2 linked regions of the Noviherbaspirillum saxi genome follow. The protein of the gene in region 2 interacts with the protein of the main gene of each other region in a pairwise test. Links are inferred from orthologs where the notes say so. Each region holds a gene or a part of one and is shown on either strand. Other genes may lie near its edges. The genes, in order: D3871_RS18355 and D3871_RS09650.

Region 1 (3,320 bases), on a different replicon or contig from region 2:
GTCGCCGACCTGCAGATTGCCGAGTGCGGGAACGCCGTCCGGCCCGACATTTTGTTCCAGCATGCCCGCCATGCCGATGTAATTGATATCGTGCCCTGCACGTTGCGCAAAAGGGCCGTCCCGGCCGTAGCCCGAGATCGCGCACATGACAAGCCGGGGATTGCGTTCCTTCAGCACTGCCCAGCCTACTCCGAGCTTGTCCATCACACCGGGCCGAAAACTTTCCACCACGACATCGGCGCTGTCGACCAGTTCAAGGAACGCTGCGCGATCGCTATCGCTTTTCAGGTCGAGCCGCAGTTCCTGCTTGCCGCGATTGACCGCGACGAAGAATTGCGACACCTGATGCCGGACATGACCCATCGTGCGGGCATAATCGCCGATACCGGGATCTTCGATCTTGATCACTGTCGCACCCATGTCGGCCAGGTGCATGGTGGCGACCGGACCGGGCAGCAGACGGGTCAGATCGAGTACGCGGATTCCCTGCAAAGGCTTGTCGACCGGTTGACTCATGCGATTTCCTCCATCCGTGCAGGCTTGCACCGTCACGCAGATAACTGTTCGAGCGCATCCTGCTGTTCGAGCCACTCGGTTTCGAGTTGCTCCAGTTCTTTTCCAATATACGCCTGGTCAAGTATCAAGGCTTTGAGCGCTTCCCGGTTGGCGTCATCATAGATCGCAGGATCGGCGAGCCGGGCATCCACATCGGTCTTGCGCGCGTTGAGCTTGGCCATTTGTTCATCCAGCCTTTTGATGCGCGACTCGAGTGGTTTTTTCAGCGCCGACAAGCGCTGACGTTCCTCGGCTTCCAGGCGTCGCCGTTCCTGACGGTCGTCGCGCGATTCGTAGGCAACCGCATCTGCTTCCGGCTTGCCGGCGGTTTTGCCGGGGCCGGGCAACGGCGTATCTACGCGGCCCAGCTTGGTCTTGAACAGCCAGTCCTTGTAATCGTCGAGGTCGCCGTCGAAAGGCTGCAATTTTCCCTCCGCCACGATCAGGAACTGGTCGGTGGTGGCGCGCAACAGATGGCGGTCGTGTGAAACCAGAACCAACGTTCCTTCGAACTGGGCGAGTGCCATGGTCAGGGCTTCGCGCGTTTCAAGGTCGAGGTGGTTGGTCGGTTCGTCCAGCAGCAGCAGATTGGGACGCTGCCAGACGATCAGCGCAAGCGCCAGTCTGGCCTTTTCACCGCCGGAAAAGGGCGCGATCTTGCTGGTCACCATCTCGCCGCCGAAGTTGAAGCCGCCCAGAAAGTTGCGCAATTCCTGTTCGCGCGTCGTCGGTGCGATACGCGCAAGGTGCCAGAGCGGCGATTCATCATGCCGCAGCATTTCTACCTGATGCTGCGCGAAATAGCCAATCGACAGTCCTTTACCCAGACGCACGTCGCCGACAAGTTGCGCGAGTTCGCCTGCGATGGTTTTGACCACCGTCGATTTGCCTGCGCCATTGACCCCGAGCAAGCCGATACGCTGACCGGTCTGCAAGGAAAAATTGATGCTGGAAACGACAGGCTTGTCGATGACGTCATCGTCCTGCTCGATGCGGTAACCGGCGACGACATCTTCCATCACCAAGAGCGGATTGGGCGCACTGAGCGGCTCGCGAAACTCGAACGAAAACTCGGCCGCTGCCCGCAGCGGTGCGACTTCTTCCATCTTTGCCAGCATCTTCATGCGACTTTGCGCTTGCCTTGCCTTGGTCGCCTTGGCCTTGAAACGGTCGATGAAGGATTGCAGGTGGGCGCGCTGTCTTGTCTGCTTTTCGATTGCAGCTTGCGTCAGCGCCATATGGGCGGCGCGCTGACGTTCGAAGGACGAGTAATTGCCCGAATAGCGCTTCAGTTTGCGATCGTCGATATGGACGATCACATTGACCACGCCATCCAGAAAATCGCGATCGTGCGAGATGATGATCAGGGTGCCTTCGTAACGCTTGAGCCAGTCTTCGAGCCAGATGATTGCATCCAGATCGAGGTGGTTGGTCGGCTCATCCAGCAGCAGCAAATCGGAAGGGCACATCAGCGCCTGCGCCAGATTGAGACGCATGCGCCAGCCGCCGGAAAAACTTGCCACCGGCTGCTGCATCTGGTCGACCGAGAAGCCCAGACCGGTCAGCAATTGCTCGGCCCGCGAGCGCACCGTATAAGCATCGGCGTCGGCCAGCGCCGCATGCAGTTCACCGATGCGGGTGCCGTCGCCATGGCTTTCCGGACCGGTTTCGATTTGCGCTAGTTCAGCTTCGAGTTCGCGCAAGGTGGCGTCGCCGTCGATGGCATATTCGATCGCCGGTCTGTCGAGCGCGGGCGTTTCCTGCGCGACGTAGGCCATGCGCCATTTCGCGGGATAGTCAACCTCGCCGAGATCGGCATGCAGTTCGCCGCGCAGCATTGCGAACAGGCTGGACTTGCCGGCGCCGTTGGCACCGATCAGACCGATCTTGTCCCCTGGGTTCAAGGTCAGGTCTACATCTTCAAGCAATGGCTTGATGCCTCTGGTCAGGCTGACATGCTGAAAACGTATCATTGCTTCTTCAATTGTTCTGCGGTCAACAGGAAAACCATGTCGTCGCCGGCGCTGGTCGACAGCCAGGTCAGTTCCAGGTCGGGGAAGGCCGCCTCGGCGAACGCGCGTTCATTGCCGATCTCCACGATCAGCACGCCTTTTTTCGTCAGGCGTTCCGCTGCACCGGCCACGATCTTGCGCACCAGGTCCATGCCATCGGTGCCGCCCGCGAGCGCGATCTGCGGCTCATGCAGATATTCTTTGGGCAGCTTGTCCATCGAGCCCGCATTCACGTAGGGCGGGTTGGTGACGATCAGGTCGTATTTCTTTTTCGGCAAATTGCTGTACAGGTCCGATTCGAATAGGGAAATCCGGTCTTCCAGCTGATAGTCGCTGACATTGCGCCGTGCGACTTCCAGTGCGTCGCTGGAAATGTCCGCGGTATCGACATGTGCATTCGGAAACGCATCGGCCAGCATGATCGGCAGACATCCGGAACCGGTGCAAAGTTCGAGCACTTCTGTAATCGATTCGGCGTCATCCACCCATGGGGAGAATTGTTCCGGAATCAGTTCGGCAATAAAGGAGCGCGGCACGATCACGCGCTCGTCGACATAGAAACGGTAGTGGCCAAGCCATGCTTCATTGGTGAGATAGGCGGCTGGAACGCGTTCGGTGGTACGGCGTTCGATCACCTGGAGCACAGTCGTGGTTTCATTCGGCAACAGGTGCGCATCGAGGAAAGGCTCCAGCTTGTCGAGCGGCAGCTTGAGCGTATGCAGGATCAGATAAGCTGCTTCGTCGTAGGCGTTG
Region 2 (3,770 bases):
ACCTGGGCTGTCGTCATTTTGTTGTCGGCCAGCATCTTCGCAGCCGCAGGCATTGCGACACCGGCGGCGGCATTCGAAGCCAGATTCGAAATGGCTGCAGCCACCGGGTCACCAGCAGGGGCGGCTGCAGGCGCAGCGCCTGACGCTGCCGCAGGAGCTGCGACGGCGCCGGCCTTGGCTTCGGTATCCAGCTTGGCGATGACTTCGCCGGCGACAACGGTGCTGCCATCACCCTTGAGCAATTCAATGATCACGCCGGCGTCGGGCGCGGGCAGTTCGAGCACTACCTTGTCGGTTTCGATATCGATCAGGTTTTCATCGCGGGCGACGGCTTCGCCAACCTTCTTATGCCAGGCCAGCAGGGTCGCTTCCGCGACGGATTCCGACAGTTGCGGAACTTTGACTTCAATAATTGCCATGTAACTCTCCGTTTCGGTGTGTTCATTCGGCGCGCCAGCTTCTAGCGCGCCGACGGGTCTTTATTTTGTAAGGACGAAGCCTTTGAGCTTCGAGAACGCGGTGTCGATCAATGCCTTCTGCTGCGCATAGTGCTTGTCGTAGTAGCCGACAGCCGGCGACGCACTGGCCGGGCGGCCGGCGTACGCCAGTTTCTGGCCGTCTTCCAGGTTCTCGAAGATGTTGTGCTGGATCTGGAACCATGCGCCCTGGTTCTGCGGTTCGTCCTGCGCCCAGACCAGTTCGACAAAGTTCGGGAACTTCTTCAGTTCGGCAGCAAACGCCTTGTGCGGGAACGGATACAGCTGTTCGACGCGAACGATCGCCACGTCGGAGACGCCGCGCTCCTTGCGTGCATTGACCAGGTCGTAATACACCTTGCCCGAGCAGGCGAGCACACGCTTGACCTTCTTCGGATCGATCTTCTCGTCGACTTCGCCGATCACGGTCTGGAACGAGCCCTTGGCCAGTTCGGACAGCGGCGATCCTGCATCCTTGTTACGCAGCAGGGACTTCGGCGTTGCGATCACCAGCGGCTTGCGGAACAGGCGGATCATCTGACGACGCAGCAGATGGAAAATCTGCGCAGCAGTGGTCGGCTGCACCACCTGCATGTTGTTGTCGGCGCAAAGCTGCAGATAACGTTCGATACGGGCGGAAGAGTGTTCCGGACCCTGACCTTCATAACCGTGCGGCAGCATCATGACCAGACCGGATGCGCGGCCCCATTTCACTTCGCCGGAGCTGATGAATTGGTCGATGACGACTTGCGCACCGTTGGCGAAGTCGCCGAACTGCGCTTCCCAGATGGTCAGCGTATTCGGTTCAGCAGTCGAGTAGCCGTATTCGAAACCGAGCACCGCCTCTTCCGACAGCACCGAGTCGATGACGGCGAACGGCGCCTGATTGTCGGACACGTTTTGCAGCGGAATATAGGTACCCGCATCCCAGCGCTCGCGCTTTTGATCGTGCAATACGGCGTGACGGTGAACGAAGGTGCCGCGACCCGCATCCTGACCAGTGAGGCGGATTGCATAACCCGACGCCACCAGCGATGCATAGGCCAGGTGCTCGCCCATGCCCCAATCAAGATTGAGTTCGCCGTGACCCATGGTAGCGCGATCAGCAAGCACTTTTTCGACCAGCGGATGCACCTTGAAGTCTTCCGGCACTTTGGTGATGCGCTCGGCCAGACGCTTGAGCTCCGCCAGCGGCACCGCCGTGTCCGCAGCATCGGTCCACTTGCGATTGAGGAAAGGCATCCAGTCAACCGCGTACTTGCTCTTGAAGTTGGAAATGACCGGGTCGACCGTATGCTTACCCGCATCCATCGCGTCGCGATAGGCCTTGACCATGGCATCGCCCGTATCAGCAGAAATGGTGCCCTGAGTCGCCAGTTTGTCGGCGTACACCTTGCGCGTGCCCGGGTGCTGACCAATCTTCTTATACATCAGCGGCTGGGTCAGTGCAGGTGTGTCCTGCTCGTTATGGCCGAGTTTGCGGAAGCAAATGATGTCGACCACGATGTCTTTTTTGAATTCAAGACGGTAGTCCAGCGCGATCTGGGTCGCGAATACGACAGCTTCCGGATCGTCGCCATTGACGTGCAATACCGGCGCTTCGATCATCTTGACCACGTCGGAGCAGTACAGTGTCGAGCGCGAATCGCGCGGATCGGACGTGGTGAAGCCGATCTGGTTGTTGATGACGATGTGAACGGTACCACCTGTGCCGTAGCCGCGTGTCTGGGCCAGGTTCAGCGTTTCCATCACTACGCCCTGACCGGCAAACGCGGCATCACCGTGCACCAGGATAGGCATGACTTGCGAGCCGTCCTTGTCGCCGCGGCGTTCCATACGCGCCTTGACCGAACCTTCGACCACCGGGTTGACGATTTCGAGGTGGGATGGGTTGAACGCCAGCGACAGGTGAATCGGACCGCCAGGTGTCGAGATATCGGAGGAGAAACCCTGGTGATACTTCACGTCGCCTGCAGGCAGGTCGTCCGCGTGCTTGCCTTCGAATTCGGCGAACAAATCTTGCGGCATCTTGCCCAGGGTGTTCACGAGCACGTTCAGGCGGCCGCGGTGCGCCATGCCGATAACGATTTCCTGCACGCCCTTCTCGCCTGCGCGCTGGATCGTTTCATCCAGCGATGCGATGAAGCTTTCGCCGCCTTCGAGCGAGAAACGCTTCTGGCCGACGTAGCGGGTATGCAGATAACGTTCGAGGCCTTCGGCCGCAGTCAGGCGATCGAGGATGTGTTTCTTTTTCTCGGCGGAGAAATTCGGCGTCGAGCGAACCGACTCAAGACGCTCCTGCAACCAGCGCTTCTGCGTGGGGTCGCTGATGTACATGAATTCGGCGCCGATCGAACGGCAATAGGTGTCGCGCAATGCCTGGAGCAAGTCGCGCAGCGAAGCGGTTTCGGGACCGAAATAGGTATTGCTGATATTGAACACGATGTCCATATCGGCATCGGCGAAACCATAGGAACTCGGATCCAATTCCGGAATCGGCGGACGTTCCTGGCGCTGCAGCGGATCAAGGTTCGCCCAGCGATTGCCGAGGAAACGGTAAGCGGCGATCAGTTGGGTGGCAGCGACGCGCTTGCGGCCCATTTCGACGTCTTGCGAAGCCACAACGGTGCGGATCGGACCCTGCTTGGCGCGTTCGGCGAACGAAGCGATCACGGGAGCATGTGCAACATCGGGCTTGGTCGTGCCATCCACGGCAGGAACATGCTGCATTGCATCGAAATATGCACGCCAGTTGTCAGGCACGGAGCCGGGATTGTTGAGGTACGCTTCGTACAGTTCTTCAACGTACGGTGCGTTGCCTCCAAACAGGTAGGAATTGGAGAAGTACTGCTGCATCATCTTGCTCACCTTTCTTCGCGTTTCGCGAGATTAGCGGGTTTATATAACCTTCCGCGACACGGCCTGACCGGTTAGCGGATCGCACATCAAGTTGTGGGGAAGGGCTACGTGACGACCTGAGGTGGTACCAGAATTTTTGGAAACGCTAGCATAGCATAGAACTTACGCCATCAATATCGACTAAATGCATTAGGGCAAAATGCTGTGCATGCCCGTCGAGGCTGGAGGCTGGCCCTGCCCTGCCAGCGGACTCACACCTCGATGCGGACAAAGCTTCACGACAAATGTGTTCAGATAAGGTCGAATAGATCGCGAGTTTCACGTGTGAAAACCATGTGGAGCAAGTCAGGCATGAACAGTTTTGCAACATAGCCATCGCGTTCCTGATCGGTAGCCCTATTCTGCAGCGCAGGAAATTTCCATGGCCGGAACCTG

What was found.
Region 1: the proteins of D3871_RS09650 (region 2) and D3871_RS18355 interact in binary tests that used the Escherichia coli proteins (3 or more experiments, as listed by UniProt). The link is inferred for Noviherbaspirillum saxi from one-to-one orthologs.

Annotation. Positions count from the first base shown.
Region 1 is NZ_QYUO01000002.1:542,513-545,832, forward strand. Bases 39-3,038 are described here. They hold D3871_RS18355 (ATP-binding cassette domain-containing protein), read right to left. Parts: upstream 2,529-3,038; coding sequence 549-2,528; downstream 39-548. Other genes in these bases: D3871_RS30540 (CaiB/BaiF CoA transferase family protein), read right to left, coding at 39-516; prmB (50S ribosomal protein L3 N(5)-glutamine methyltransferase), read right to left, coding at 2,525-3,038. Also shown: more of D3871_RS30540, read right to left, coding at 1-38; more of prmB, read right to left, coding at 3,039-3,320. UniProt on the Escherichia coli protein: Genetic data indicate it may be involved in ribosome assembly or function.
Region 2 is NZ_QYUO01000001.1:2,074,780-2,078,549, forward strand. Bases 280-3,729 are described here. They hold D3871_RS09650 (2-oxoglutarate dehydrogenase E1 component), read right to left. Parts: upstream 3,336-3,729; coding sequence 480-3,335; downstream 280-479. Other genes in these bases: odhB (2-oxoglutarate dehydrogenase complex dihydrolipoyllysine-residue succinyltransferase), read right to left, coding at 280-419. In the rest of the region: more of odhB, read right to left, coding at 1-279. UniProt on the Escherichia coli protein: E1 component of the 2-oxoglutarate dehydrogenase (OGDH) complex which catalyzes the decarboxylation of 2-oxoglutarate, the first step in the conversion of 2-oxoglutarate to succinyl-CoA and CO(2).